2 regions of the Paraburkholderia hayleyella genome follow, and region 2 is predicted to be linked to the other one. Evidence: riboswitches for the same ligand, from Rfam matches in the RefSeq annotation. Region 2 holds a riboswitch; the other holds the start of a gene.
What was found. Region 2 has a riboswitch for thiamine pyrophosphate ahead of thiC (phosphomethylpyrimidine synthase ThiC). Riboswitches for the same ligand answer to the same signal wherever they lie in the genome.
Positions count from the first base shown of each region.

Region 1 (15,806 bases), 770 kb from region 2:
ACAACATGCTGATGATTTCATCGGAGCCGTTGCCCAGCAACACGCCACATCCGGCTGGCACGTGCATCGCCTGACTGATCTTGCTGATGAGCGCTGCGGGCCGCGGCGCGGGATAACGGTTCAGCGCCACGCCCGCCAGATGCTGGCCCAATTGCATGGCCAGCGGTTCGGGCAGCGCAAAGGGGTTTTCCATGGCGTCGAGCTTGACGAGGCCCGTGGCGTCAGGCACCGGATAGCTCGTCATGGCAAGCACGTCGGAGCGAATAATATCTTGTGGTGTAGTCATATCAGGCGGGTGAGCCTATAGCGATTGCTTGGTTGCTCGAAAATTGCGTAGATTCTGGGCAATGATCCTGGGCAATGATCCTGGGCAATGAGTCTGGCCAATGAGCCAAGGCAAACAAGCCCGGCTCATGCACCGCGCCAGAACCCATCACGCGCACGGTTGCACTGCATTAACCGTTTTGCTTCATGCGGTACTCGGCGCTGCGGGCGTGCGCTTGCAGGCCCTCGCCATAGGCGAGTTCGGCGGCGATTTCGCCCAGCGTCTGCGCGCCTTCCGCGCTGACTTCGATCACGCTGGAACGTTTGAAGAAGTCATAAACGCCGAGTGGCGACGAAAACCGTGCTGTGCGCGAGGTCGGCAGCACGTGATTGGGCCCGGCGCAGTAGTCGCCCAGGCTCTCGCTGGTGTAGCGGCCCAGAAAAATCGCGCCCGCGTGACGAATCAGTTTGCCCCATTGCTGCGGCTCAAGTGAGGAGATCTCAAGGTGTTCGGGGGCGATATCGTTGGCAATCGCGCACGCCTCGGCCATGTCACGCACCTTGACCAGCGCACCGCGCCCTTCGAGCGACTTGCGGATGGTTTCATGACGCGTCATGGTGGGCAACAGTTCATCGATGGCTTCATGCACCCGGGCAATGAACGCCGCGTCCGGACACAGCAAAATGGATTGCGCCAGTTCGTCGTGTTCCGCTTGTGAAAAGAGATCCATCGCCACCCAGCGTGGATCGGTCGTGCCATCGCACAGCACGAGAATCTCAGAGGGGCCGGCAATCATGTCGATGCCGACCGTGCCAAACACCCGCCGCTTGGCCGAAGCCACATACGCGTTACCCGGCCCGCAAATCTTGTCGACGGCAGGCACGGTTTGCGTGCCATACGCCAGCGCACCAATGGCCTGCGCGCCGCCAATCGTGAAGACCCGATCGACACCGCCCATCAGCGCCGCCGCCAGCACAAGCGGATTTTTCACGCCATCGGGCGTCGGCACCACCATCACGATCTCCCGCACGCCCGCGACGCGCGCCGGAATCGCATTCATCAGCACCGATGACGGATAGGCCGCCTTGCCGCCAGGGACATAAATACCGGCGCGATCGAGCGGCGTAACCTTTTGCCCCAGTACCGTGCCATCGGCCTCGGTGTATTGCCAGCTATGGCTGCCGCACTCGATCTTCTGCTTCTCGTGATAGCCGCGCACCCGTGCGGCGGCGGCTTCCAGCGCCGCACGGCGCTTGGGCTCAAGCGATTCCAGCGCCGCTTCGAGTTCGGCCATCGGCACTTCAAGCGCGGCGATGCTTTTCGCCTCCAGCCGGTCGAAGCGATGGGTGTATTCCAGCACAGCGGCATCGCCGCGCGCTTTCACCTCGGCCAGAATTTGTGCCACCGAGCGCTCGATGGCTTCGTCTTCACTGGCTTCGAAAGCGAGTACGGTGTGCAACTCACGCCGAAAATCGGTGCTGCTGGAATCGAGTTTGCGAATTCGGGTAGACATAGACATGCTGTTATCCATTTCGGTAATACGTGCCCATTCATGTGGCCATGAGCCAGGCCATAAGCATTCAGGCTGGCAACACGCTCAGGCTGCCGCGCCGCGTTGCTGCTGCGAGGCGCGCTCGAAGGCGTCGAGAAAGGGGCGTAACGCCGCACGCTTGAGTTTGAGCGCGGCCTGATTGACCACAAGGCGCGACGAGATCGACATGATCTCTTCGACTTCGACCAGGTTATTGGCCCGTAACGTGCCGCCAGAGCTCACCAGATCAACAATCGCGTCCGCCAGCCCCACCAGCGGTGCCAGCTCCATCGAACCGTACAGCTTGATCAGGTCGACGTGAACGCCCTTGGCAGCGAAATGCTCCCGCGCGGTTTCAACATATTTGGTCGCCACGCGCAGCCGCGCGCCCTGACGCACCGCGCTCGCGTAATCGAAGCCCGCTTTCACGGCCACTGACATGCGGCAACGGGCGATATCCAGATCAACCGGCTGATACAGGCCGCTGCCGCCATGCTCGAGCAGCACGTCCTTGCCCGCCACGCCGAAATCCGCCGCGCCATATTCGACGTAGGTTGGAACATCGGTCGCGCGAACGATGATGACGCGCACGTTCGGATCGGTCGTCGGCAGGATCAGCTTGCGCGAGGTTTCCGGGTCTTCGGTCACCTGCACACCCGCGGCCTCAAGCAGCGGCAAGGTCTCTTCGAAAATCCGGCCCTTCGATAAAGCCAGGGTCAAGGGTGCAGCGGAACTCATGCCGCACTCCCGCCATGGATGCGCCGCACCGTCGCGCCCACCGTGGTGAGCTTGGCTTCCATCCGGTCGTAGCCCCGGTCCAGGTGATAGATCCGGTCGATCAGCGTTTCGCCATCCGCGCACAGCCCAGCGATCACGAGGCTCGCGGACGCCCGCAAATCCGTCGCCATGACCTTCGCCCCGGACAGCTTGTCCACACCCGTGACGAGCGCCGTATTGCCATCCGTCGTGATGTCCGCGCCAAGCCGGTTCAGCTCCTGGACATGCATAAAGCGGTTTTCGAAGATGGTTTCAACCACCTGCGCCCGCCCTTGCGCAATCGTGTTGAGCGCCATGAACTGCGCTTGCATGTCGGTGGGAAACGCGGGGTATTCGGAGGTGCGAAACGTCACCGCCTTGGGCCGCTGGCTCATGCGCACACGCATCCAGTCAGCGCCTTCTTCGAGCGTCACGCCCGCTTCGCGGAGCTTGTCCGTCACCGCCTGGAAAGTCTGCGGCCGCACATGGCGCAAGATCACGTCGCCACCGGCCGCTGCGACAGCACACAGGAAAGTGCCGGCTTCGATACGGTCGGGAATCACGCTATGGCGCGCCCCATGCAGCTTTTCGACGCCCTGGATCACGAGACGGTCCGTGCCAATGCCGCCGATCTGCGCGCCCATCGCCACCAGCAGATGCGCCAGATCACCGACTTCGGGCTCGCGTGCCGCGTTTTCAATCACGGTTTCGCCCTCGGCGAGCACCGCCGCCATGAGCAGATTCTCCGTGCCCGTCACGGTAATCATGTCGGTGACGATACGCGCGCCTTTTAAACGCTTCGCGCGAGCTTCGATAAAACCATGCTCGATGCTGATTTCAGCGCCCATCGCCTGCAAGCCCTTGATGTGCTGGTCAACCGGCCGTGCACCAATGGCGCAGCCGCCTGGCAGCGATACGCGCGCTTCACCGAAACGCGCCACCAGCGGCCCCAGCACGAGAATCGAGGCGCGCATGGTTTTGACCAGCTCATAGGGCGCGACCAGATTGTCCACCCGTGATGCGTCGAGCATCACCTGGCCCGCGCCGGCCTCGCTGCGCACGCCCATCTGGCCCAGCAGCTTCAAGACAGTGCGGACATCCTGCAAATCAGGAACATTTTCGAGATAGACCGGCTCGGCACTGAGCAAGCCCGCACACAAAATAGGCAACGCCGCATTTTTTGCCCCTGAAACGACGATCTCGCCTGCGAGCCGCTGCCCGCCTTCAATCACGAGTTTGTCCATGCCATTCGGTTCCTGAAATTGGGCGGCCGCCGGCCGCTATCATGCTGGTTGCGAGTGCGCTGCCATGTCATCAACAACAACGCGGGGGTCTGAGAGGGGGGCGTTCGAACAAGCGTCCAGATTACGCTTGCCGCCATTCGGCGGGTGTTAGCGTTTTCATACTGAGCGCGTGAATCTCTTCGCGCATGCGGTCGCCCAGGGCTGCATAAACCAGTTGATGACGTTGAATCAGGCGCTTGCCTTCAAACCCCTCGGCCACGATCGTGGCGAAGAAATGCTGGCCATCGCCTTCGACCTCAAGGTGCTGGCAGGCAAGCCCTGCAGCGATGTAGTTTTTGACCTGCTCGGGAGTGGGCAACATAAAACGCTCCTGGATTCGTGAATTACTGGCGCAGCTTGTAGCCGGATGCGAGCATCCGCATCGCCAGCGCCGCCAGCACCACAAAAAAACCGCCGACAATCGCCAGGCTCACGAGCGGATTGATATCCGACATCCCGAAAAAGCCGTAACGAAAACCGTCGATCATGTAGAAAAAAGGATTGAGTTGCGATACTTCACGCCAGCCAGGCGGCAGCGTGTGCGTCGAATAAAACACCCCGGAAAGAAACGTCAGCGGCATGATCAGAAAATTCTGAAATGCGGCAAGCTGGTCGAATTTTTCCGCCCAGATACCCGCGATCAGCCCCAGCGTGCCCAGAATAGCCGAGCCCAGTACGGCGAACGCGACGATATACAGCGGCGCGTTATAACTGAGCGGAATAAACCAGACCGTAGCGATAAACACGCCAAACCCGACCGCGAGACCACGCACGACCGATGCCAGCACATACGCGCTGAACATCTCCCAGTGCGAGAGCGGCGGCAGCAAGACAAACACGAGATTGCCGGTGATTTTGGACTGGATCAGCGACGACGAGCTGTTGGCAAACGCGTTTTGCAGCATGCTCATCATCACGAGGCCCGGCACGAGGAAGCTGGTGTACAGCACCCCTGGATACACCTGAACGTGATCGCGCAACGCATGGCCAAAGATCATCAGATACAGCAGCGCGGTGATGACCGGCGCCAGCACGGTCTGAAACGCCACCTTCCAGAAGCGCAGGATTTCTTTATAAAACAACGTGCGAAAACCGCTCATGCGAGCCCCCCGGTCACTTCCGGACCCTTCATGACCTGAAGAAACACGTCTTCAAGATCGGCCTTGCGGACTTCGATTTCATCGAATGTGCAACCCGCTGCACGACATTGCGCAAGGATCCGCTCGACTTCGTCGTAATTGTTCAGACGCAACAGATGCTGGTTGGCCGGCAAGGCGCCCGGATCGATTGCAAGCGAGCGCAGCTCAACCGGCAAGGCACCTTGTGCCAGGCGGATAAACAGCTGGGTTCCGGCAAAACGTTGCAGCAACGCATGAGTCCGCTCAAGCGCGACGACTTCGCCGCGCCGCAGCATGGCGATACGGTCGCATAACGCCTGGGCTTCTTCCAGATAGTGCGTGGTCAGCACGATCGTATGGCCTTCGCGGTTCAGGCGGGAAATGAACTTCCAGAGTGTCTGGCGTAACTCGACATCGACGCCCGCCGTAGGCTCGTCCAGCACAATCACTGGGGGCCGGTGCACCAGCGCCTGGGCGACCAGCACGCGGCGTTTCATACCACCGGACAGCGCTCGCATATTGACGTCGGCTTTTTCGGTGAGATCGAGATTGGCCATGATTTCGTCGATCCACGCGTCATTGCGGTGCAAGCCGTAATAGCCCGACTGAATGCGCAAGGTTTCCCGCACTGAAAAAAACGGATCGAAAACCAGTTCCTGTGGCACCACCCCAAGCGCACGCCGCGCCGCACGAAAATCGCTCACGACGTCATGACCGCGTATCGTAATGTGGCCTTCCGTCGCACGGGCCAAGCCCGCCAGAATGCTGATGAGCGTCGTTTTGCCCGCGCCATTGGGGCCCAGCAACCCAAAAAACTCGCCTTCTTCCACGGCAAAGCTGACGCCCTTAAGCGCCTGCAAATTCCGGTAGCGCTTTTTGACGTTACGAATTTCGATAGCTGACATGGGCTGCGCGCCGCCTTGAGCAACGCCACCTTGAGAGGAATAAAAAAGAATGGGGGGCCGCTTTGGAACCGCTCGTTCTGGGACGGCTCATGGGGACGGCCGAGACTACTTTGGGCTGCTCGACTAACTGGAGACCGCTTGACTGGCCCGTTCCCACAGTCAAAATCCCCGCCAAAAACGCTCGATTATAGGGCAAAAGGCTCAAATCCCTGAGCCCGGTAGGCATCGAAACAGCCCGGGCGAAATCAGTGAAGCGCTGAAACTACGATGACGTCATCGGCAATAGCTCGGCGATACCGTAGGCTTGCGCGAGGTTCGCCAGCCCAGCGGGCAAATTGACGATATCGAGTGAAGCATGGCGCGCCTGTGCCGCGCGCTGCCATGCCAGCAACACGGCCAGCGCGGACGAATCGAATTGCGTCAGCGCGGCGCAATCCACCTCTTGCGCGCCCGCCTCGATCTGCTGCAGCCCCATGGCTAGCACCGCTGTGGCGCTAGCGTGCGTGAGTGTCGCGCCGCTGGCGAAGCGCTTCATGAATGCTTGCCTGCCGCCAGTTGCTGATTGCGCTGCGTGAGGAACTGGATCAGCCCATTGACGCCATGTTGTTGAATCTCTTCATTGAACTGCTGCTGATACGCCTGAATCAGCCATGCGCCCAACACGTTGATGTCATACACGCGCCAGCCCTGGGGGGTCTTGTACAGGCGGTAATCCAGCTGAATCGGCGTGCCGTTGTTCATCACCATGGAGCGCACGACCACATCGGTCGCGGCGGGATCGGCATGAAATGGCCGGTACTGGATCTGCTGGTCGCGGACCTGGGCCAGCGCGCCAGAGTAGGTGCGAATGAGCAGTATCTTGAACTGCTCGACCACCTGCTGCTGCTGCTGCGGAGTCGCCACGCGCCAGTTACGGCCCATCGCCAGCCGCGTGGTACGGAGGAAATCGGTGTAGGGAAGGATTTTTTCGTTGACGAGCTTCGTGATCTCGTTGATATCGCCTTGCTGCACCGATTTGTCAGTGCGAACAGCATCAATCACCTGCTTCGTGGCTGTCTTAATCAGCATATCCGGTGCACTCGTATCCACACCTTGTGCGGAAGCACTATCCGTCAATGCCAGAAAAGCTGCAAAAAATGACACAAGGAATAATTTTTTCATATCAAATCCTGCCCAAAATGAATGCTTCCGCACGAATGCGGAAGCTACCACGCGTTAGCGCAACTTGAATGAAGGATGGCCAAAAAGTGTGGGAGGAATCATCTGGCTGGCGGGCACAGTCGTCGGTTGCGGCGCGCTCCCCGCGCTGGTCGGCGCTGAAGCCTTCCTCCCGGCCGAAGCCGCCGCCGCTGCACCCGATGCAGCAGCATCAGTCTCGTCCACGTCTTCGTATTTCGGCGGCGGCGTATCGTCGCCATAATCGGGCAACGCCGCGCTCTTGCCATCCGACAGCAAATACTTGCGGCGCTGCAAGTATGCATTGCGGACAAACGAATATTTGTCGAGCGCCGCGCCTTCAAGCACGTCACCCGCGCTCAGCAGGTTGGCCCGCATATCGATCACGTTCAATCCGTACAGCCCCCAGCTTGCCGCATCCGGCTTGACGTAGGAAAGCGGATTGACAAAGTAGTCGCCTACCATCGAAACCGTATCGCGCACCGTGCTTGGGCCCATCAGCGGCAACACCAGATAGGGGCCAGCCGGCACGCCGTAGTGTCCCAGCGTCAGGCCAAGATCGTTGTCGTGTTTAGGCAGCTTCGCCAGCGTGGCGACATCGAACAGGCCGCCCACGCCAAATATCGTGTTGATCACGACACGCATGATGTCACCCACACCATCGGCAATCTTGAGCTGCAGCAGATTGTTCGCCGCGATATACACATCGCCAGCATTCGAAAAGAAATTGGTCACGCTATCGCGCACCGGCTCCGGTGTCAGCCACACATAGCCTTCGGCGACCGGCTTGAGCGCGTACTGGTCGATCTTGTCATTGACCGTGAACATCGTGCGGTTAAAGCCTTCGATCGGATCAGCCTTGATCGGCGTCTGCACGGTCGAGCAACCCGCCAGTGACATCGCCAGCACCAGTACGCCAGTGCGGATACCCTTGTTCTGCATGAGTTTTACTCCTTCCTTGTTTGTTACTGGGGCGCCGTGCCCGAAGCAGGCGCCACCGGTTCCAGCGCAGCGGGTACCGGGACATCTGCCTTCGCGGCGCCCGAATCCGCTGCCTTGCTATAGAGAAACTGCCCAATCAGGTTTTCGAGCACGATCGCCGATTGCGTCATCGTGATCGTGTCGCCTGCCTTCAACATTTGGGTATCGCCACCAGGCTCCAGCCCGATGTATTGCTCGCCGAGCAGGCCCGACGTGAGAATCTTCGCCGAACTGTCTTTCGGAAACGGATATTGACTGTCCAGATCCAGCGTGACGCGCGCCTGATAGGTATTGCTGTCAAAGCCGATGGACGCGACCCGGCCCACCACCACACCCGCGCTTTTCACGGCGGCACGGGGCTTCAGGCCACCAATGTTGTCGAATGTCAACGACACCGGATACGTCTGCTGAAACGACAGCGAACTCATATTGCCAGCCTTCAGCGCCAGAAACAGCAGCGCCACGAACCCCAGCACAACAAACAGGCCGACCCAGAAGTCGAGAGCAGTCTTTTTCATCTTCATTCCAAAGAGAACCGGCTAGCGCGGCAGGGACTTTCCGCGCGGAAACCGTATCCGTGTGGTTCTAGCTGAACATCAGCGCCGTCAGCAAAAAATCGAGACCGAGTACCGTCAGCGAGCCGTACACCACAGTCAGGGTGGTCGCGCGCGACACACCTTCCGGCGTCGGCTTGGCCTCATAACCCTGGTAAAGCGCGATAAAAGTCACGGCAAAGCCAAACACCAGGCTCTTGATCACGCCATTGCCCACATCGCGCCAGACATCCACGCCACCTTGCATCTGCGACCAGAACGCGCCGGAATCCACGCCAATCAGCAACACGCCCACGATGTAGCCGCCGATCACGCCCACCGCGCTGAAAATCGCCGCCAGCACCGGCATCGAAATAATGCCAGCCCACATCCGCGGCGCTATCACCACCTTGAGCGGATCGACCGCCATCATTTCCATCGCGGTGAGCTGTTCACCCGCTTTCATCAGGCCGATTTCAGCCGTGAGCGAGGTACCCGCACGGCCAGCGAAAAGCAGCGCGGTCACCACCGGCCCCAGTTCGCGCACCAGCGACAGCGCCACCAGCATCCCGAGCGCCTGTTCGGAGCCGTAGCGGTTCAGCGTGTAATAGCCCTGCAAGCCCAGCACGAAGCCGACGAACAGCCCCGACACCGCGATAATCAGCAGCGAATAAATGCCGACAAAGTGAATTTGCCGCGTGACAAGCCGTGGCCGCCGCAGCAGTGGAAAAAATTCGAGCATCAGCCGCAGGAAAAAACGCGTCGCATAGCCCGCGCGCTCAAGCCCGCCGATCACCGAACGTCCAATTGCGCTAATCATGCTGCCCCTCCGCCAACGCCAAAATCAGTCGCCAGCGAAGTGCTGCCCGGATAGTCGAATTTAAATGGGCCGTCCGGCGCGCCGTCGAGGAACTGGCGCACGGTGGCATCCGTCGAGGCCCACAGCTGAGACGGCGTGCCTTCGGCATACACACCGCCGTTGGCCAGAAAGTAGACATAATCGGCAATCGCAAACGATTCGGGCACTTCGTGCGTCACCATAATCGAGGTCGCGCCGAGCGCCTGGTTCAGCGTGTGGATCAGTTTGGCGGTAATGCCCAGGGAAATGGGATCGAGGCCAGAAAACGGCTCGTCATACATCATGAGTTCGGGATCGAGCGCGATGGCCCGCGCCAGCGCCACACGCCGCGCCATGCCGCCGGAGATCTCGGAAGGCATGAGATCGCGTGCGGCACGCAAACCCACCGCGTTGAGCTTCATCAGCACGAGGTCATGGATTAGCGCTTCAGACAGATCGGTATGCTCGCGCAGGGCGAAAGCCACGTTGTCGAATACCGAGGCATCCGTAAACAGCGCACCGAACTGGAACAGCATGCCCATTTTTCGCCGCAGCGCGTAAAGACCATCGCGCGTTTGCGCGCCCACGTCCTGCCCCTGAAACAGCACCTGACCGCGCCGCGCCCGCATCAGGCCGCCGATCAGCCGCAACAGGGTGGTCTTGCCGCAGCCCGAGCCGCCCATCACCGCGATCACCTGCCCACGGCGAAAACGCATGTTCAGGGACGACAGAATGAGACGATCGCCGTAACCGAAGTCGACGTCGCGTAATTCAAGCAGGTGATCGGGATTATCGGGATTAAATGGCACGAAACGAGGGGTCTTTTGTCAGCAGCCGGCAATTATAGGGCCATCGTATGAACCGTGCCGTCACACGCCCCGATTAGCCTCCACGCAGTACTGCACTCATGCGTCGCACATAGACTGCAACGCGGCCACAGCCGCCGCGGAATCTGTCGCACCGGTCACCGCGCTCACGACCGCGGCACTGCCGACCCCCGTCGCCAGCACGGCAGACAGCCGCCCGGCATCAATGCCGCCGATCGCCACCAGTGGCATCACGCCATCGAGCAAACGCACATAGCGCGCCAGCCGCGCCAAACCTTGCGCCCCGGTTGACACATGCTTGGTCGCGGTGGGAAACACGGCGCCTAGCGCGATGTAACTAGGGCGATAGTGCAGCGCCCGGAGAATCTCGTAGTAGCCGTGCGTCGATAAACCAAGCCGCATGCCGGCTGCCGCCAGCGCGGATAGATCGGCGCCGGGCAAGTCTTCCTGGCCGAGATGCACGCCGTAAGCGCCCGCGTCCAGCGCCGCTTGCCAGTGATCGTTGATGAAGACCCGGGCATCATGCCGCCGTCCCGCCGCCACACTTTGCCGAATCTCGCACGCGAGTTCCGCAGGCTCTGCCGTTTTACGACGCAACTGCACCGTTTTCACGCCGAAAGCCAGCACACGCTCGACCCATTGCGCCGTCGGCAGCACAGGATAAAGACCCAGTCGCACGGGACACGGCGCAAACGCAACGGCAGGCGCGGCGGGCAAACCCATCACGCGCGGAAAGCGCGCCAGATCGACCGGCCATGGATCAGCCAGGCTCAGTTCGTCGCCAGCGCGCCATGCCAACGCCAGCACTAACGCATCGTGCGGGGCAAAACCGCAATCGAGGAAAGCTGCCAGCGCGGCGATCCAGTCGTCGGACAGCACGCCCTCCAGGGCATAGCGTTCGCCATCAAGGTGGAGCGTCAGCGCGGTGGGCCCGACTACTTCGATCACGCCCGCGCCCTGACGCTGCCAACGCGCGATTGGGCTGCCAGCAAGCGAAGATCTCGCGTCTGGAGAGCGTGCCGAGGAAGGCGCGTGCATCACGACAATCAGATCTCCGCGCCGGGCCTCATCCGGCGCGCTCAAGCAGAGACACCAAGGCTGGCTGGGAGGCGCCCAATCGCCGAGACGCGCGCGAATACGCCCGGCAACGGCAGCCTGTTCATCGGCAGGCGGCCAGAACGGGCCGCGCGCCGAACCTGCCCACGCATCACTCACGCGGCCCCTCCGTCCTGATGCCAAAACGGCAAACCCACCACGGGCGTGCTGGCATGAGCCGTTTCGCGCTCGGCCATCGGCCCCGCCAGCCACGCCTGGCGTCCCGCCTCGACACCCAGCGCAAAGGCCTGTGCCATCGCGGCCGGATGCGTCGCCTGCGACACAGCGGTGTTCAGGAGCACGCCATCGAAACCCCACTCCATCACCTGCGCGGCATGCGACGGCACGCCAAGCCCGGCATCGACAATCAGCGGTACATCGGGCAAACGCTCGCGCAATACGCGCAGCCCATAAGGATTCACCACGCCCTTGCCGGTGCCGATCGGCGCGCCCCATGGCATCAACGCTTCACAGCCCGCATCGAGCAAACGGCGGCCAATCACCAGGTCTTCCGTGCAATACGGCAAAACCTTGAACCCGGCCTTGACCAGCGTGGCCGCCGCCTCAATCAGACCCACGGGGTCAGGCTGCAGCGTGTAATCGTCACCGATCAGTTCGAGCTTGATCCAGTCGGTCTCGAAGACTTCGCGGGCCATATACGCTGTATTGAGCGCTTCGCTCACGCTCTGGCAGCCGGCCGTATTGGGCAGCAGGGGCACGCCATGCCGCTTGAGCAAATCGAAGAAACCCGTTTGCGCGCCATCTGTCTGCATCTGGCGGCGCAGCGCGACGGTCACCATGCCGGGCCGGGCCGCATCAATCGAATCCGAAAGCGATTGCAACGAGGGATAGCGCGAAGTGCCGAGCAGCACCCGGCTGGCGAACGTCTCGCCATACAGCCGGAGTGGATCGGAAAGAACAGGAAAAATCATCGGAACATCCTTGCTGGTGGAGCAATGGAGCAATAGAGCAATGGCAGAGGGCGGGAAAAATCGGGCCAGGGTGCCAGACAAAAGCGCTGAAGGTTCAGCCGCCCGCGACCGGCTGCACGACATCGAGCCGATCGCCCGCGCGAAGGGCGTGCGACGCATGCTGCGACCGGGCCACGAAAGCGCCATTAAGCCCCACGGCAAACGGCGGACGCGCGCCGTAAGCAACGAGCGCATCGGCAATCGTCGCGCCTTCGGGCAGCGACAACGGCTTCTGGTTGAGATGAATATCCATGATGTAAGGAAGTGGTTCGTTCGGTTCGTTCGGTTCGTTCAATCAGTACGAGGGGCGGATGTTCAATCAGCCTGATGAAATAGTGCCGGCCATCGTGTCTCGCGGCGCCAGGCGGCAAACGCATCCGCATCGTGAACCCGGCCATCGAGCAGCCAGTGGGCCAGACTGACAGCCGCCTCAGCGACTTCGGGCGCGATCATGTAGCCATGCCGGTACAGCCCATTGACCCGCAACGTCGCGGCGCCGTCCCACACCAGCGCGGGGCGATGATCAGGCAAGGTCGGCCGGCACTGCGCATTGAGTTCGAGAATCCGCGCCTCGGCAAAACCCGGATGCACCGAAAACGCCGCGCTCAGCAACTCAAGCGCCGAGCGCACGCTGACTGGCGAGGCGTCCTCGCCTTCGATTTCGGTCGCACCGATGACATACACGCTGTCCTGCTTGGGCGCGAGATACAACGGATAGCGCGGATGCAGCAGACGCACCGGCCGCGAAAGCTCAATCCCGGGTGCATGAACCCGCGCGACTTCGCCCCGGATACCACGCAGCCCCGGCCAAACCGGCTTGGACCCTAACCCGCGGCAGTCAATCGTGAGGCCTGCGGCGGGCAACGCAGGCTCGTCGACCGCGGTATTCCAGTGCAGTGCCACACCCCGCTCGGCCAGGCCTAGCGCCAGCGCGTGCAGCACTTGACGGTTATCGAGCTGGCCCTCGCGCGGTAACAGCCAGCCTTGAGGGAAGCGCCCTGCCAGCGCGGGCTCGAGCGCATCGAGTTGCGCGCCCGAGAAGCGCACCAGGCCGTCATCGAGCCATTCCGCCGGCGCATTCGCCCGCAAACGGCGCTCGAACAACGGTGCTTCCGTGCGATCGGCGTGATGCCAGAGCACCAGCGTGCCATTGCGCTGGAAAAAAACCGGTTCGGGCAAGGCTGCGAGCACCTTCGGCCAGGTTTCAAGCGATGCCGCACCTAACTGGGTGATCAGCAGCTCGGCGCTAGCGGCTTCGGCCAGCGGCGCGAGCATCGCCGCGGCCACCCAGGCCGCCGAATGCGATCCGGCCGCGTCTCCGCGCTCATAAAGCGCCACGCGATAGCCCGCGCCCGCAAGCTGCCATGCGACCAGACGGCCGCATAACCCGCCGCCCAGCACCGCGACATCGGGCCTGGCAGAAAAGGACGAAACAGGCGAAGAAGACGGTGACAGAGACGGAGACGGGGTCATCGTGGGCATGATTCGCTTCGCGGATAAGGTCGACCATGTCCGATGCCGTCCATGCCATCAAACGGAGAGCGAATGGAAAAAGGCGCAGGAGCGCAATAGAAATAGAAAACGGAAAAATGAGCGGTCATCGGATCCTGTCTGCACGGCAAAAAGCGCGCACCCAAGACGAAACCGGCGGGCGAAACCGGCCAGACTGTGCATGCCACATGTGGCTGCCGTCTGGCAAGGCGATGGAAGAGGAAGAAGCTTCCGGAAACTTCCCGCGCCGGTATTACCCGGATCGGGTGCGAAGGGTTTTTCTCAGCCGCGCTGCCACGTGTGAACCGCAGCCCAGCACCCCTGTTTCGTCGTGGGGCATTAGAACACAACGGCGCTTCACCAGCAAACCGGCACCCATGCAGCGTAAGCCATCTGGCAAGTCCGGCCAGTCTGGCGCAGCGCACGGCGGCGCTGCGATGCAGCATGCTCTGGCACAATGTCTGATCCGCAAAACAGGCTCGTTCGCCGCAACAGCGTCACCGGGCACGGCGAGACGTCAGCCCAGGGCGCGCGGCACGTTCTATCCCGTTAATGTCCGTTTAAGACATTCCGCTCACACTCGCGCAACTGGACAGCCTGCGGGCGGCCCGCAAGCGGCCTGCCGCGCAACGACATTTCAGACCCGCGCCCACACGTCCACATTTACTTCCACCTAGCGTCGTAGCGCGAGACTTCGGCACTCAAAGGATGGCCATGACACCCGACACACCGAACACCGATTTCCGCCGCATGCCCACCGACGATCAACCCGTCTCCGCGTGGAGCCTGATCAAGCCGTACTGGGTCTCCGAAGAACGCAAGATCGCCTGGAGCCTGCTTGCGGCGATCATCGTGATGAACTTGCTGGTGATCGCAATCAATGTCTGGCTGAACCGCTGGAATGCGAATTTCTACAACGCCCTGCAAGCCAAAAACGTCCGCGATTTCCCCCATCTGTTGCTGGTGTTCAGCGGGCTGGCCTTCGCCTTCATTATTCTTGCGGTTTATGGGCGATATCTGCGGCAGATGCTCGGCTTTCGCTGGCGCCAATGGCTCACGACACGCTATCTGCAAGACTGGCTCCGTGGCGGCACGTTTTATCGTATCGAGCGCGACCGGCTCACGGATAACCCCGATCAGCGAATTAGCGATGACCTCCAGTCATTTGCCAACACCACGTTGTCGCTGACGCTGGATTTGCTCTCGACCGTCATCACCCTGATAACGTTTATTACGATTCTATGGTCGCTCGCCGGGGCACTGAGTTTCACCCTGGGCGGCACGCCCATCCATATTCCTGGCTATATGGTGTGGGCGGCAGCGCTCTATGCCGTAGGCGGCTCGCTGGTGATCCAGAAGTTTGGCCATCCGCTGGTATCGATCAATTACCAGATGCAACGCGTCGAAGCGGATTTCCGTTTCGGCCTGATCCGCGTCCGCGAGAACGCCGAGCAAATCGCGTTCTACGACGGCATGAACACCGAAGAAAACAACGCCAAAAACCTCTTCGTCCGTATCCGCGACAACTGGTGGCAGGTGATGAAATACACCCGCCGTCTCACCTTCGTGCTGAGCTTTTATGGCCAGATTGCAATTATTTTTCCGCTGGTTGTCGCCGCGCCGCGTTACTTCGCGGGCGCGTTCACGTTCGGCGTGCTGATGCAGATTTCGCAGGCCTTCGGCACGGTCAGCAACTCGTTTTCGTGGTTTATCAACAGCTACGGCACGCTCGTCGAATGGCGCGCCACCGTGAACCGGTTGCGTGAATTTAGCCGCACCATGCACGCGCCGCATCTGAAGGAATCCGTTTCGCCCGCTACCGAGCATGGCGGCATCAATCTGCATTACGTCAATGCCGATGCACTCTCCACCCATCAGTTACGCCTCGCGCTGCCCAATGGCGATGCGCTCTCGCGCATTCGTGACATCTCGATCAAGCCAGGCTCGCGCTGGCTTGTTCGCGGGCCATCCGGTGCGGGCAAAAGCACGTTGATGCGAGCGCTCGCCGGTTTATGGCCCTTCGGCGACGGCGCGAT
Region 1 is NZ_QPES01000001.1:584,471-600,276, reverse strand. It holds gene hisC (histidinol-phosphate transaminase) at 1-286, opposite strand, end outside; gene hisD (histidinol dehydrogenase) at 456-1,778, opposite strand; gene hisG (ATP phosphoribosyltransferase) at 1,863-2,534, opposite strand; gene murA (UDP-N-acetylglucosamine 1-carboxyvinyltransferase) at 2,531-3,796, opposite strand; gene GH657_RS02770 (BolA family protein) at 3,918-4,157, opposite strand; gene GH657_RS02765 (ABC transporter permease) at 4,180-4,935, opposite strand; gene GH657_RS02760 (ABC transporter ATP-binding protein) at 4,932-5,858, opposite strand; gene GH657_RS02755 (STAS domain-containing protein) at 6,121-6,393, opposite strand; gene GH657_RS02750 (MlaC/ttg2D family ABC transporter substrate-binding protein) at 6,390-7,019, opposite strand; gene GH657_RS02745 (MlaA family lipoprotein) at 7,074-7,976, opposite strand; gene mlaD (outer membrane lipid asymmetry maintenance protein MlaD) at 8,000-8,539, opposite strand; gene mlaE (lipid asymmetry maintenance ABC transporter permease subunit MlaE) at 8,601-9,368, opposite strand; gene GH657_RS02730 (ABC transporter ATP-binding protein) at 9,365-10,195, opposite strand; gene thiE (thiamine phosphate synthase) at 10,292-11,428, opposite strand; gene GH657_RS02720 (thiazole synthase) at 11,425-12,240, opposite strand; gene thiS (sulfur carrier protein ThiS) at 12,335-12,532, opposite strand; gene GH657_RS02710 (FAD-dependent oxidoreductase) at 12,595-13,752, opposite strand; TPP riboswitch at 13,993-14,103, opposite strand; gene GH657_RS02705 (ABC transporter ATP-binding protein/permease) at 14,485-15,806, shown strand, end outside.
Region 1: linked by a shared signal. The riboswitch ahead of GH657_RS02710 (FAD-dependent oxidoreductase) and the one ahead of thiC (phosphomethylpyrimidine synthase ThiC) in region 2 are both predicted to bind thiamine pyrophosphate.

Region 2 (15,806 bases):
GTTATGAGCCGCATTACCTGAATGCGGCGGCGCGGTATTTTCCGCTGGTCGGCGCGCTGGTGGGCTCGCTCGGGGCGGGCGTGTATCTCGCCGCCTTGCGGCTGTGGCCCGCGCCGGTCGCGGTGCTGCTGTCGCTGGTGGCGACGCTGCTGGTGACAGGCGCGTTTCATGAGGATGGGCTGGCCGATAGCGTCGATGCGTTTGGTGGGGCTTATACGCGCCAGGACACCTTGCGCATCATGCACGATTCGCGCATCGGCGCTTTTGGCGCGCTGGCGCTGCTGCTGGTGCTTGGCCTGAAATGGCAGACGCTGGCGGCGCTGCCGCCCATGCGAGCGGCCTGGCTCATGATCGCCGCGCATGCCGCGAGCCGGATGGGCGCGATCAGCTATTTGCTGACGCTCGACTACGTGCGCCCCGAAGGCCGGGCCAAGCCCGTGGCCCAGCGGTTGTCGAAGGCGGGGTTTGCCTGGGCGCTGGGCACGGGCGGTATCTGGCTGTTCTGGCCCGACTGGCGCCTGGGCGTGGCAGCGCTGGCGCTGCTGCTGGGCTTGCGCATGGCGCTGGGCCGTTATTTCGTGCGGCGTCTCGGCGGCTATACCGGCGATTGCCTGGGCTTCGCCCAGCAAGTGTTCGAGCTGGCGCTTTATCTGCTGGGGCTGGCATGGATCTCATCTTGATGCGCCATCCGGCGCTAGCCATTGCAGAAGGTGTGTGCTACGGCGCGCTCGATGTGGCGCTAGCCGAGCCCCCCGAACAAGGCGCGCGGGCGCTGATGCAGCGGCTGCACAGGCTGGGCGCACCGGCTCCCGACGCCATGCAGTCGAGCCCGCTGACGCGGGCCGCTGCGGTGACCGCGGCGCTCGCGGCTCAATGGGGCCGCGACGGCGGCGGGGTATGGCACAGCGACGAGCGCTTGCGCGAGATGAATTTCGGCACATGGGAAGGCCAGCGCTGGGATGCGATCGAACGGGCGGCGCTAGAGGCCTGGGCTGCGGATCTTCTGGGCGCACGGCCACATGGCGGCGAAAGCGTGGCGCAGGTGAGCGCGCGGGTCGGGCAGTGGCTGGCGGCTGTTTCTTCTCATGATGACGCCGTGTTGCATGCCGTCACGCATGCGGGCGTGATGCGCGTGCTGGCAGCGCAGGCCCTGGCGCTGCCACTTGAACACTGCCTTGCATGGCCGCTTGAAACGGGTCGTATTGTCTGGTTGCGCCGTGCGCGGGCGGGCCAAAGCTGGTCACTGCTGCATTGGAACGCCTGACGCTAGCGCTTTGCGGTGGGTACCTGAGGCCTCCCCATGTTCCGGCGCCCACACGTAACGTAACGTGACATTGCTGCCGTCAAACTCCCTCGCAGCGTCCTTCAAGCTTCTTCCATTTGATTAATTTTATTAAAAATCAATAGCTTATTGAGGCTTTGGCGTGCGTGAAGGTTTCTGGCATGCAACCTGCTTTTATTGGCTGAAGCGCTGTATCCGGGGGCGTGATGGGGCGGTGTAGAGAAAGATAAAAGGATGTTTTACGAGCCATTGAATGGTTGCAGGCTCAGGCGGATACGTCTGTGCCAGGCCCGATGCTGGTCCATGTAGGGTTCGCCGGGTGCGAAGACCTCTTATGGGCCCCGCTGGCCCCGTCACCTATCCTCGTAAGGTGACGGTTTAATAGCCCGTGCTTCGATGAAGCACGGGCATTTTTTTTGGGTGTGTCCGGCTGGCCGGGCGCACTGATTCGGGCTTTATTCAGGCGTCGTGGCGCGACTCATGCCTGGGATGCGCCGAATGGCACCGGTTGCCAGCGCCGTGCCGAGCAGGATCACCGCACAGCCTTGCAGCATGCCGCCAGAAACCTGTTCGTCAAGAAACAGCGTGCCCCACAAAATCCCGAAGACAGGAATCACGAAGGTCACGGTGATCGTGCGAGTAGGGCCCGCTGCGGCGATCAGATGAAAAAACAGCATATAGGCGACCCCGGTGCAGGCCACGCCCAGCGCGATGACGGCGCTCCAGGCTGACACTGAGACCGGTGCCGCAGGCCAGCTGGCGAAGGCAAAAGGCAGCAATACGAGCGTGGCGCCCGTCATGGTGCCTGCGGCCGAGGTCAGGGGATCGACACCACCCAGATAGCGTTTCGTGCAGTTTGCGGCGATGCCGTAGAACAAGGTTGCGGCCAGCGCGGCGGCCGCGGCGAGCGCGGTAGTGAGCACGGTGGCAGTGCTGTCATGCGGCGCGGCGATCTGGTTCCAGACGAGCAGCAGCACGCCTGCGAAGCCGATGATGAGCCCGATGCTGCGCAACGGGCTCAAACGTTCCTTGAGCCAGAGAAACGCGATGAGCGCGCCCCATAACGGCGTGGCCGCGTTGATCACCGAGGTGGCGCCGGCCGATAGCGTCAGCTCCGCATAGGCGAAGAGGCAAAACGGCGCGGCGCAGTTCAGAATGCCCACCACAAGCAATGGCTTGGCGCGGCGGCGAACGGTGTCAAAGATTTCGCGTGCGGGACGCCGGGCGAAAAGCACAAGCAGTAAAAACAGCGCGCCGATGCCGACTCGCAGCGCCATGAGTGGCGCAACGCCGAAATCGCCCACTCCCACCCGGATAAAAAGAAAAGAGGCACCCCATAAGGCCGCGAGGATGAGCAACTGAAGGAGGTTACCGGGGGTCATCGAAGAAGCCTCGCGCAAGGAGTCAAGCGGAACGCGAGGGCATGGTAGCACCTCTTTTTAACAAAAATTTTTACATTTGAATGAAACAGCATGCCTCAGCACGCCTCGATTGGCGAGCGCGGGGAGGGTTTGCGAGTGGCTTGCCCGGGCTTATTGCTCACGAACAGCGGGTTTAGCGCCGCCCGCGTCCCCGGTAGCCCCGATATCCGCCCCAGTATCCCCGGCGACCGCCTCCGTATGCCCCGTATCCCCGGTGCCCGCCCCAATAGCCGTTAAAGTTGAGCGATATCGCTGGCGCGCCCCACCAGCGGGGGCCGCCGTACCACGTCGAATAAGCCGGGTAGTAAACGGGAACGGGCGGAGGAGCGAGATAGACGGGCGGCGGTGCGACGACAACCGGTGCGTATTGCGTGGTGGTGGTGGTGAACGTGGTTTGCTGGACGTTGGCGCTGGTATCTACGCCAGACGGAGTGACAACGGTTTCTGTTTGAACCGCCGTGCCAGGGAGAACAGTGGAGTAATCAGTGGAGTAATAGCTGCCATAGCCATACGGGCTATAGCCATAACCATAGGGGCCAGCGTAATAACAGCCGGAAAGGCTCAGCGCGAGCGCGGGCAAGACCAGTGGCCGGGCCCAGCGGCGGGCTGAACGAGTGCTTGAGTGGCTGGGGACGGCGTTGAGGGCGCGGCTGATGAAGCTGATGAAGCTGATGAAACTGATGGAACTGATGGAACTGATGGAACTGATGAAACGATAGGCAGAAAAAACGGTAGACACGGCAAACTCCTGATGAGGCATCGCAGGGTGCAGACGACGCACACGACATGATGCCTGGAGCATACGTCGTTGCGGCTTGTGCCAGGTTGCGATCGGGTAACCGCTTATTTCAGTTCAGGTCTGAAGCAATGAAAACAGCGCCTGACTGTACAACAGGCAGGCGCTGCGGGGAAAACAGGTAGGCGGTATTGCAAAATGCTGCGCAAAAGCGCCGCGTGCGCGGTTTCGGTTTACTTCCCGATCTGATTGCCGATCAGGCCACCCGCTGCCGCGCCACCGATCGTTGACAGCGCATTGTCGCCAATGGCCGCGCCAGCGGCAGCGCCAATACCTGCGCCGATGGCGGTATCGCGCTGGCGGCGGGTCATGTTGTCACAGGCAGACAGGCTCATGACGGTGGCTAGGACAATCGCCAGCGCGCTTATTCGTTGAATGGATTTCATGGTGTATTCCTCTGGTTAATTAAAGGGAAAAAGGCAAACGGCAAACGACAGGTTGAACAGCTTACTTGCAGGATGGTAACGGGTGGCCGCGAGATTGTTGTAATGAGATGTTGCAGCCGCACGCTGCGCGAGCAGCCGGTTCCGGGCTACGTCCGGACCGGCCTCGCCTGGCGTAAGTCGCTCTTACTGGCGGCGATAGATTTCCGCGCCGTTTTTGATAAATTCGACCGCTTTGACTTCCATGCCTTTTTGCAGTGCCTCGTCATCGCTGAGACCTTGCTGCGCGGCGAATTCGCGCACGTCCTGAGTGATTTTCATCGAGCAGAAATGCGGCCCGCACATCGAGCAAAAATGCGCGACCTTGGCCGAATCCTTGGGCAGCGTTTCGTCGTGAAATTCACGTGCCTTGTCCGGATCGAGCCCGAGGTTGAACTGGTCTTCCCAGCGGAACTCGAAACGCGCTTTCGACAGCGCGTTATCCCGCACCTGCGCGCCAGGGTGGCCCTTGGCCAGATCTGCGGCGTGGGCCGCGAGCTTGTAGGTGATGATGCCGGTCTTGACGTCGTCCTTGTTGGGTAGCCCCAGGTGCTCCTTGGGTGTGACGTAGCAGAGCATCGCCGTGCCAAACCAGCCGATCATCGCCGCCCCGATACCCGAGGTGATGTGGTCGTAGCCTGGCGCGATATCGGTGGTGAGCGGGCCGAGCGTGTAGAACGGGGCTTCGTCGCACCATTGCAATTGCAGATCCATGTTCTCCTTGATGAGCTGCATCGGCACGTGGCCGGGGCCTTCGATCATGGTCTGGATATCGTGCTTCCATGCGATTTGCGTCAGTTCGCCCAGGGTTTTGAGCTCGCCGAGCTGGGCTTCGTCGTTGGCGTCGTAGATCGAACCGGGACGCAGGCCATCGCCTAGCGAAAAGCTCACGTCATACGCTTTCATGATTTCGCAGATGTCTTCGAAATGCTCGTAGAGAAAGCTTTCGCGGTGATGCGCGAGACACCATTTCGCCATGATCGAGCCGCCGCGCGAGACGATGCCGGTCATGCGTTTCGCTGTCAGCGGCACGTATTGCAAACGCACGCCCGCGTGAATCGTGAAGTAATCGACGCCTTGCTCGGCCTGCTCGATCAGCGTGTCACGGAAGATTTCCCAGGTCAGGTTTTCGGCGCGGCCGTTGACCTTTTCGAGTGCCTGGTAAATCGGCACCGTGCCGATGGGCACGGGGCTGTTGCGGATGATCCATTCGCGTGTTTCGTGAATGTGCTTGCCGGTCGACAGGTCCATCACCGTGTCGCCGCCCCAGCGGATCGCCCAGGTCATCTTGTCGACTTCCTCGCCAATCGACGAGGTCACCGCCGAGTTGCCGATATTGGCATTGACCTTCACGAGGAAATTGCGGCCGATGATCATCGGCTCGCTTTCCGGGTGATTGATGTTGGCGGGGATGATCGCGCGTCCGCGGGCGATTTCATCGCGCACGAACTCCGGCGTGATGGCCGTGAGCGCGCCGGGATCGAACGTGGCCGCGCCAAAGCTCTGGCCCGGATGCTGGCGGCCCATCATGGCGGCCAGCTTGGCGCCGTTCGGGCCGCTCGTGCGCAGGCTTTCGAGGTACTCCGCGCGGCACTGGTTTTCGCGGATCGCAATGTATTCCATCTCGGGCGTGATGAGGCCCTGCCGGGCGTAATGCATCTGGGTCACGTTGGCGCCGCTGCGTGCGCGACGCGGGGTGCGCTGTAGCCCCGGAAAGCGCAGATCGGTGGTGGCGTCGTCGCTCGCACGCTCGCGGCTGAAATGGCTGCTCAGGCCGGATAGCGCCTCAGTATCGCCGCGTGCTTCGATCCAGCGCTGACGCAGGGCGGGCAAGCCCGCGCGGATGTCGATCTGGGCTTGCGGGTCGGTGTAGGGGCCCGAGGTGTCGTAGACGTAGACCGGTGGATTTTTTTCGCCACCGAAGCTGTCAGGCGTATCGGCCTGGATAATTTCGCGCATCGGCACGCGAATGTCGGGCTCGGAGCCCGTGACGTAGATTTTGCGGGAATTCGGCAGCGGTGCAACGGCGGCTTCATCGACATGGGCGTCGGCCGAAAGGAATTTGGGGTTGGCGTTCATGCGTCTCTCCTGATGGGGTGGGGGCTACGCAGGAGACGGGGCGGAACGGCTGGAGGCTGGAAGGAAGACGGGCGAGGGGAAGAGGGCGGGTTCGCAGACGGGATGCGCTGGATGGGCGCAGGAGTATGGCGAAGCCCGGACGCTTCCCTGCGCTGGCATTATCCAGATCAGGTTCAAAGGGTATTTCTCACCCACGTGGCGCGCCGTTTGCAACAGGCTGCACCGCAGGACCCCCGCGTTAGCAGCGCACACGATACACCGCCGGGCTGGAAACTGGCAACCGCCAGACAACCGGCGGCAGGCTGCGCGAGGGCGTTGGCGAGGGGCATCGCCGGAGATTGGATTCGTTTTATTACCGTGATTAATAGAACGATCCGGTGCTTTTGGCGCGATTGTGAAAAGCGCGCTTCACCCCTACATTCGAGACTCGCTTCCTTGAGGCGCATCGAGACGCCTCGATGCGCCACGGTATTTCCCGCATTCACATTCACACGCAGGGTCAGGGAGAACATCATGCTCGAGATTCGTCGTTCTGCCGAACGCGGCCACGCCAATCACGGCTGGCTCGATTCGTATCACAGCTTTTCGTTTGCCGATTATCACGATCCGAAGCACATGCATTTCGGCCCGCTACGGGTCATCAACGAAGACCGCATCGAAGCGGGCCAAGGCTTTGGCGCGCATGGTCACCGTGACATGGAGATCGTCACCTATGTGCTCGAAGGTGCGCTGGCGCACCGCGACAGCATGGGCAATGGCTCGACGATCGGCCCCGGTGACGTGCAGCGGATGAGCGCGGGCACGGGCGTGAGGCATAGCGAATTCAATGCGTCGAAAGAAGCGCCGCTGCATCTGCTGCAAATCTGGATCTTGCCGCAGCGCATCGGCGAGCCGCCCGGTTACGAAGAAAAGCGCTTCGGCGAGGCGGAAAAACGCGGGCGCTTGCGCATCGTAGCCGCACCCGATGGACGCGAGGGCGCGGTGACGATTCACGCGGATGCGTCGATCTATGCGGGCTTGTTCGATGGCCCGGAGCGCGCGGTGCTGGCGCTCGCGCCTGGACGGCAGGCCTATGTGCATCTGGTACGCGGCAGGTTGAGCGTGAACGGTACGATACTCACGGCGGGCGACGCGGCGATGTTGAGCGCGGTGGAGGCTGTCACGCTGGAGCAGGGTGAGAACGCCGAGGTGTTGCTGTTCGATCTGGCCTGAAAGGCGGATCAGGCCCCGGCCAGGCTCACGCCTGGCCGGGGCCTTGCTGCTCTGTGCGGGCTGAGCCGCTTACGGCTGGACCACCGGAGCCGACGCTGCCGGTGCCGCTGCTGCTGCGGATGTAGCCGGGCCATGCGGTTTCATGAGCTTGCGCATCTTGCCGTGGCGCGCTTCCATCCGCGCGAAATGCTGTTTGAGCGCGGTGCTGACTAACGTTTTTTGCTGATCGTCGAGACCGTTGTAGACCGCTAGCCAGGCGCCAATAGTTTGCTCACGGCGTTGCGCCGCTTGCTGCTGCGCCTGTTGCTGGGCGGCGTGCAATGCATTCAGGTCAAGAATCGGCTGCTGTTGCAGCGCCTGGAATTGCTGTTTCATTTGCTCATGGCTGGCGCGGGCGGCCTGACGGTTTTGCTGAGTGGTGGCGAGCGCCGTTTGCCATTGTTGTTCCTGGGCGGCATTCAGATGCAACGGGTCGTGTAGCTGACTAATCTGCCGCAGCATCCCGTGGCCATGCCAGCCGGGGCCGGGGGTGTCATCGGACGAGGCGGCGTAGGCGCTGCCCATGACCAGCGACAGGGCCGTGGCGGTGACGGTGAGCAGACGCGGCGAGCGTGTGGAAAAACGATTGAACATGGCAAACATGGCAGAGCTCCTTAAATGAAAAACCAGGCCGCTGAGAGCCTCATGCTTGTCATGACACAGCGGCCGCGGCAAAAACAAAAACAGGGGGCGCGGCTTGGCTGACGTCAGGAAAGCGCGGACTTCACGCGGGTCAGGGCACAGCCTAAGCGCTGCCGCGCTGTGCTGTATTACGCACAGAGGCGCCGTTGTTACGCGGCATTACGAGCGCCTTTCGTCGTAACAGGCGGTAACTCCCGGTAACCTTTTGCCCCCTGCCACACACCTGAAAGCAGGGCCGCGCGGTTTAAACTTGCGTCCCATGACTACTCAAATTCTTGTCGTCGATGACGACGCCGAATTGCGCGATTTGTTGCGCGAATATCTGGTCCGGCAAGGCATCGAGGTTTCGGTGCTGCATGATGCCGCCACACTTGAGCGCAGGCTGGAGCGCGAACGGCCCGATCTGATCGTGCTCGATCTGATGATGCCCGGGGTGGATGGCCTGACGGCGCTGCGGCGGCTGCGCGCGTCGGGCGATGACATTCCGGTCATCATGCTGACGGCTCGCGCCGATGACATCGATCGCATCGTCGGCCTCGAACTGGGCGCGGATGATTATCTTGGCAAACCGTTTAATCCGCGCGAGTTACTGGCGCGGGTGCAGGCCGTGCTGCGCCGCAGGCAAACCTCGGTAACGGCTGCCGCACCCGAGCAACGCGAGCCGTTCGTCTTCGGCCGTTTCTCGCTCGATTTCCAGGCGCGCATGCTGGATCACGATGGCAAACCGGTCGTGCTTTCCGGTAGCGAATTCGCGCTCCTGAAAATTTTCGTCAACCATCCGATGCGCACGCTCACCCGTGAGCGTTTGCTGGAGCTGCTCCACGGTCCTGAATACGACGGCACCGATCGCGGCATCGACGTGCAGGTTTGGCGTTTGCGCCGCATTCTCGAAACCGATCCGGCGCTGCCGCGTTTTATCCAGACGGTGCGAGGCCGGGGGTATGTTTTCGTGCCGAATGGCGAGCAGCATGCGACGAGCGGTTGATTCGCTGTTCGGGCGGCTGGCGCTACTGGTCATCGGTTCGCTGCTGCTGTCGCATTTCGCCTGGTATGCCTTGATGCGCCTTGAGCGCAACCAGCAGCAGACCCGTTACGCCGTCGAAGAAGCCGTGTTCGTGGTCGATGCCGTGCGACAGCACGTGATCCATGCACCCGATCAACCTTTGCCTTCGCGGGTGCAGCTCGTCGATCCGCAAAGCCCCGATGTGCCTGAAAACCGCACCGATTTGCCAGAGCCGCTGCGTCGTTTTCTCGATGATCTGCGCGAGCGTTTGCCAGCCACGACGCAAGTTCGTCTTGGCATGCCGGGCAAGCCGCCGACACTCTGGGTGAAAGCCGCCCGCGATCGCAACTGGATCGTGGTGCCGGTTCAGCCGCTGCGGCCGCCGCGCTCGCTGGATCGCATGGTGTTGTGGCTGACGATGATTTTTTCGGCGGCGGTGATGGCGGCGCTGCTCGCGGCCTGGCAGTTGCAGCGGCCCTTGCGTTTGCTGGCCCAGGCGGTGACGCGCTTTGGCCGCAACTTGCCTGTGCCGCCGCTGCCCGAACGGGGCCCGCGTGAGTTGCGTCAGCTCACGCAAGGTTTCAACCAGATGGTGCAGGAAGTCGCCCGCACCGAGAATGACCGCGCGGTGATGCTAGCGGGCGTCGCGCACGATCTGAAGACCCCGCTCGCGCGCTTGCGCCTGCGCGCCGAAATGATGGATGACGCCAGGATGCGCGATGGCGTCGTGCGCGATGTGGATTCGATGACGCATATCGTCGAGCAGTTTCTGGTGTTCGCGCACGATAGCGCGGATCGCAGCGGGGTGGTGGAGGTCGACGCACAGTGTGAGCGCGTGATTCACAACTACCGTGCGGTGAGCGCCCCCGCTGCCGCGGTGCAAACCGATCTGGCGGCGGGGGCGGCATTTCGTTTGCCGGCGGCGACGCTGGACCGGATTTTATCGAACCTGCTGGATAACGCGCATGCGTATGGCGAGCCGCCAGTAGTGGTGGCCACGGCGCGCACGGCAGAGGGTTTTACGCTATCGGTCAGCGATCATGGCCGCGGCATTGCTGCGCACGATTTGCAAAATGCCAGCCGGCCCTTTGTGCGGCTCGATCCGGCGCGCGGCGGTAACGGCCATAGCGGCTTGGGGCTGGCGATTGTCGAGCGGCTAGTGCGGCGCGCGGGCGGCGAGTGCGAAATTACCAATCAGACGGAGACGGGGCATGGTTTGCGTGTGCGCATGGTGTTTCCGCTGGCATCGCGCTCACGGACAGCGGCCATGACCGATGCAGGGTGAGCGCGGTGGCTGGAGCCCTCGGGGGGAAAGCGCCGCGCGGCCCGGGCGAGGGACGCGGCGCAGGTTGCAAGGTGCCGGGCTGTAGCGCGGGCCTTACTCGCCGAATAACGTGTTGAGTGCGGTAGCGGCATCGCTATCGACGGTATTCCAGGTGACGGTTTCGGCTTCGAAGATGTAATGCGTGGTGTATTTGCCGAGCAGCGCGAGAATTTCTTCCTGAATAATTTCTGGCGCGACGTCCATTTTCAGATACCACGCGGTGGACGATAAGCGCGTCTGGAATGCGCCATATTCGGCCATCAACTGGTCGAACGCATTAGCGTCCTGATCGCGGCAGACAATCACCAGATTTCCCTTCATGCAAACCTCCTGTTACGCAATGCGTGGTGAGGGTCGATCATACCCGCCTTCACAAAAGCCTTGAAATGGCCCGCCCGCCGGCATGGCCCGAGAAGGAGCCGGAAAGCAAGGCGGGCTTTGCCTTGACCCCGTTTTCAGCGCATTTTCAGCATGTTGTTCGCGGCTCGCGTGAAAGTTTTTAACGGATTGTTCGTCACGGCGGGTTCCGCGATGGCGGGCTTCACGGCATAATTCCGGGATTGTGCCAGGACGCGCTGGGGAGGCGGGTTTGGCTAGCGTTGCCGGGATGGCGTGTGATACCGCCAGATTGTGGGTACCGGTCTTAACGCCTGGGGTCCGCCGCTGCTGCGGCTATCTGGTTTGCGGGGTTTGCGGTCTGGCGCACGCACGGCGGCATTCCGCTCTTGCTGTACCATCCGCTCCGCGATCACCGTTGGCTTCATTCAATGAGCTGAAAGTTAACGGAATGGCTTGAACTGCTGAACGGCTTGCGCCCACTTGCCATGGTGCCGCCAGAGGCTTCTGCTGGGCGCCTGCACGCATTACGGGAAGCGTTTAAGCCTTCACGTGACCTGGCCACGGGCCGCCAGCCGGCATGAGGCGCTGGCGGCTTATTCGCTGCTGCGTCTGATGTCAGCCAAATTGTCAGCCAAATTGTCGGCCAAATTGTCGGCCAAATTGCAGTCTTATCCGTTTTGACTCTGAACTGAATCCCGCTGCAATCCAGGCCCGATCGCCGGGCATGTCGCGGATGGCCCTGAAATACAGGAAGTAGTAGTGTCGTGCCGGTTTGTCTCTCGCCGGTCCACGCGTTGTTCACGCCAACGAATCACCGCGCCCATGCGTTTAGCCATGTTTGAATTCCACTGTCCGGACCGCCTTTTTTGCAGCCGTGCCTGGGTGACCCCCGGCATTATCCCGGCGCCATTGCACATCTCGCACATTTCGCACATCGCGCACATCTCGCAGCTTGTGCGCGGGGAGGGGCTTTGATGGATTTCAACCCAAACCGGACGGCTAGTGCCTCGGCGTGGCGGGTTTTACCCAACCGCTGGGACTTTGTGGCGTTTCCCCTGATCATCTGCGTGATAGCGATGGCTGCGATCGGTTTTCACGAAACGATGGCGCCCATTGCCACGCTCAAAACCCAGACCATCTCGCTGGATCCGACCCATTTACCGGAATACGCGATGCGCACCACGTTGCGCATGCTGGCGGCGATGGTCGCATCACTGGTGTTTACGCTGCTCTATGGCACGCTGGCGGCCAAGAGCCGCCGGGCCGGGCAGGTGCTGGTGCCGATTCTCGACATCCTGCAATCGGTGCCGGTGCTGGGCTATATCTCCTTTACGGTGACGTTTTTTCTCGCGCTGTTTCCAGCGCGCGTGCTGGGCGCGGAACTGGCGGCGATCTTCGCTATTTTCACCGCCCAGGCGTGGAACATGACCTTCAGCTTTTATCAGTCGCTGCGCACGGTGCCACGCGATCTTGATGAAGTCTCGCGCGGGTTTCATCTGACCGCTTGGCAGCGCTTCTGGAAGCTGGAAGTGCCGTTTTCGATGCCCGGCCTGATCTGGAACATGATGATGTCGATGTCGGGCGGCTGGTTTTTCGTCGTCGCTTCCGAGGCCATCACGGTTGGCAACAACACCATCACATTGCCTGGCATTGGCTCTTATCTGGCACAGGCGATCTCGAACACCGATCTGCATGCAATTGGCTGGGTCATCCTGACCATGACCATCGTGATCCTCGCCTATGACCAGCTTCTGTTCCGTCCGCTGGTGGCGTGGGCCGACAAGTTCCGCATGGAAACCACCAGCTCTGGCAATGCCCCCGAATCCTGGCTGCTCGACCTGATCCGCCGCACGCGGCTGATTCATCGTTTGCTGGTGCCGGTGGGCTGGCTCTTTGCCAAAGCCGCGCGCGTACCGCTGCGTTTGCCCGCATGGCGCAAGCAAGCGAGGCATACCCGCTCGCAGTCCGGGCCCGCCTCGCGCTGGGGCGATCTCGTCTGGGCCAGCGTGGTGCTCGCCGCGACGGTGTACATCGTGTATTACGTCGTGGCCTACGTGCGTACGGGTGTCTCGCTTGATGAGGTCGGTCATGTGTTCCTGCTTGGGCTCGCCACGCTGCTGCGGGTGATTTTGCTGATTGCGCTGGCGTCGGTGGTGTGGGTGCCGATCGGTGTGCTGATCGGCCTGCGGCCCGCACTCGCTGAAAAAATCCAGCCGCTCGCGCAGTTTCTGGCGGCGTTTCCGGCCAACCTGCTGTTTCCGGTATTCGTGCTGCTGATCGTGCGTTTTCACCTGAACCCGGACATCTGGCTGTCACCGCTGATCGTGCTGGGCACGCAGTGGTACATCCTGTTCAATGTGATCGCCGGGGCCAGCGCTTATCCCAACGATTACCGCGAAGCCGCGGCGAACCTCCAGATTCGCGGCTGGCAATGGTGGCGTCAGGTGATGCTGCCAGGTATTTTTCCGTATTACGTCACGGGTGCGATCACGGCCTCGGGCGGTGCGTGGAACGCCAGCATCGTCGCCGAATACGTGCAGTGGGGCGACACCCGGGTGGTGGCTCATGGCCTGGGCGCCTACATTGCGCAGACCACCGAGGCGGGCGACTATCCGAAGATCATCATGGGCATTGCCGTGATGTCGCTATTCGTGACCTTGTTTAACCGCCTGCTATGGCGTCCGCTGTACGCGTATGCCGAAGCGAAGCTGCGGCTCGACTGAAACTGGAATGAAGACTGAGACTGGGCAACATTGAGGCAAAACGCGATGCAAAATTCCAAACCCCCTAAAACCGCCACCGTTGCGGCTTCTGCTTCGGCGGCCACGCCGTCCCACACGGGTGCACAAGGGGCGAACACGAGCGTTGAAATCCTGCGAGTGAAGGATGTTTGCCGGGGGTTCAATAAAACCCAGGGCGAACTGCTCGTGCTCGACGATGTCAACCTGACGCTGCGTGAGGGCGAAATTGTCGGCCTGCTAGGCCGCTCGGGCTCGGGCAAATCCACCTTGCTGCGCATCATCGCGGGTTTGATCGAGCCGACCGATGGCGAGGTCAGCTATCTGGGCGAGCCGGTTTCGGGTCCGGCCAAGGGCGTGGCGATGGTGTTCCAGACCTTCGCGCTGTTTCCGTGGCTGACGGTGCTGCAAAACGTCGAAGCGGGGCTGGAAGCGCAAGGCGTCGGCGCACGCGAGCGACGCGAACGCGCGCTCGCCGCGATCGACCTGATTGGTCTCGACGGGTTTGAGAATGCCTATCCGCGCGAGCTTTCGGGCGGCATGCGCCAGCGCGTGGGTTTTGCCCGCGCGCTGGTGGTCGATCCGACGCTGCTGCTGATGGACGAGCCGTTCTCCGCGCTCGACGTGCTGACTGCCGAAACCTTGCGTACCGACCTGCTCGATTTATGGACGCAGGGGCGCATGCCGATCAAGGCGGTGCTGATCGTCACGCACAACATCGAAGAAGCGGTGTTCATGTGCGACCGGATCCTGGTGCTCTCATCCAATCCGGGGCGGGTGATCGCTGAAATCAAGGTGCCGTTCAAGCATCCGCGTAACCGGCTGGATCCGGCGTTCCGCCGCCTTGTGGACGACATCTACGCCAAGATGACCGCGCGCCAGATCGGCGAAGCGATGCGCCGGGGGCTGGAGCTGGGCAACTGGCTGCCGCATGTGTCGACCAACCTGATGGCGGGTCTGATCGAAATGCTCGCCGCCGCGCCGTATCACGGTCGCGCGGATATGCCTGAAATTGCGCGTTCGCTGCATCTGGAGGTGGACGATCTGTTCCCGGTAGCCGAAGTGTTGCAGCATCTGGGCTTTGCCGATGTGCGCGAGGGCGATATTTTCCTGACACCGCCTGCCCGCGTGTTTGCCGAGTTTGGCACCCAGGAGCGCAAGCTGATGTTCGCCGAGCATTTGCTGCGCCATGTGCCGCTCGCGGCACGGATCAAGAAAGTGCTCAATGAGCGCCCCGGACATCGCGCACCGCGCGTGCGTTTCGAGCAGGAACTGGAAGATTTTCTCTCGGACAGCGCCGCCGAAGAAACGCTCGACGCGGTGATCAACTGGGGCCGTTATGGTGAAATTTTCTCGTACAACGACCAGACTGAAATTTTCAGTCTGGAGGATGTCGAATCCTGAAAGTAGAGCCCGCGCGAACCGGCATGATTTTAGCCGGGTTCGCGCGGGCATCGAATGCTCGACGTTACGTTTGATAGACGGCGGCAGCCACTTCTGCCTCAAGGCTGGATAGATCGCGGGTCTTCGGATCGAAGATTTTCGAAAACACCTCATCGTGGTTTTTGAAGGCCTTGAACTCAAGTGCGTTGCCCGAGGGATCCATGATGAAGAGGGTGGCGTGTTCGCCCGGTTTTCCCGCCATGCGCACGTGAGGGGGATCGACGAACGGATAATTCCGTGACTTGATTCGCTCAGCCAGTTCGCTCCAGGTTTGCCTGTCGAAATTCAGGCCAAAATGTGGCACGGTGACCTTCTCGTCGTGAAACTTCGATTCAAACGTCCCCGATGTCCGGGCGCATTGTTCCGGTGCGATGTGCAGCACCAGGTGATGGCCATAGAAGTTGAAGTCGATCAGGTTGTCTGTGGACCGTCCTTCCTCGCCCCCCAACACATCACGATAAAACTGCCGCGATACCTCCAGGTCGAACACGGCTATGGCGAGGTGAAATTGCGCGTGAGTTTGTTTCATATCAGGCTCCGCAAATAAAACTAGTTAAGCGTGACGTTATGGCTTATGCCGGCAGACAAGGCCGCAGGCTGAAACTCAAAAGTGGAGGAAATCCGCGTGCGTCTGACATCGGAAGATGTCGCGGAGGCGAGGACGTTATTCCAGAAGTCTCCCCACGAATGCATGCTCTCCTGGTAGCCGAGCCCGAGGTCACTGATTGCTTCGTTGCCTTGCTGGATGATTTCTTCGTTGATTAACTGGCGTGTCGTGAGCCGATGCGCGATATCGTGTTCGCCGATATGCAGGTCCCAGAACCTCCAGTCAATGGACGGCCGGTTTTGCTGAATGAACGGATTCTTGATGAGGTGCTCGTAGAGCCTTGCCAGGTAGATCTGGCACACGCATTCGCCCCCCATGCCTCGTAGCCCGACCGAGTAGGCGGAACTCGTGTTGCTGCTGACGAGTTTGCTGCGGGTACTGTCGAGAATGTCGATATTGTCGGCTAGCGCCAGCGAGTCCAGTTCGTCGTTCTGGCTGTTGAGGCTTCTCAGGAAATCG
Region 2 is NZ_QPES01000001.1:1,354,550-1,370,355, forward strand. It holds gene GH657_RS06210 (adenosylcobinamide-GDP ribazoletransferase) at 1-680, shown strand, start outside; gene GH657_RS06215 (histidine phosphatase family protein) at 665-1,264, shown strand; gene GH657_RS06220 (DMT family transporter) at 1,738-2,664, opposite strand; gene GH657_RS06225 (hypothetical protein) at 2,837-3,442, opposite strand; gene GH657_RS06230 (glycine zipper 2TM domain-containing protein) at 3,673-3,885, opposite strand; gene thiC (phosphomethylpyrimidine synthase ThiC) at 4,069-6,000, opposite strand; TPP riboswitch at 6,127-6,245, opposite strand; gene GH657_RS06240 (pirin family protein) at 6,514-7,212, shown strand; gene GH657_RS06245 (Spy/CpxP family protein refolding chaperone) at 7,282-7,854, opposite strand; gene GH657_RS06250 (response regulator) at 8,153-8,878, shown strand; gene GH657_RS06255 (ATP-binding protein) at 8,862-10,181, shown strand; gene GH657_RS06260 (double-stranded DNA-specific endonuclease) at 10,275-10,541, opposite strand; gene GH657_RS06265 (ABC transporter permease) at 11,534-13,282, shown strand; gene GH657_RS06270 (ABC transporter ATP-binding protein) at 13,328-14,701, shown strand; gene GH657_RS06275 (VOC family protein) at 14,766-15,269, opposite strand; gene GH657_RS06280 (iron-containing redox enzyme family protein) at 15,290-15,806, opposite strand, start outside.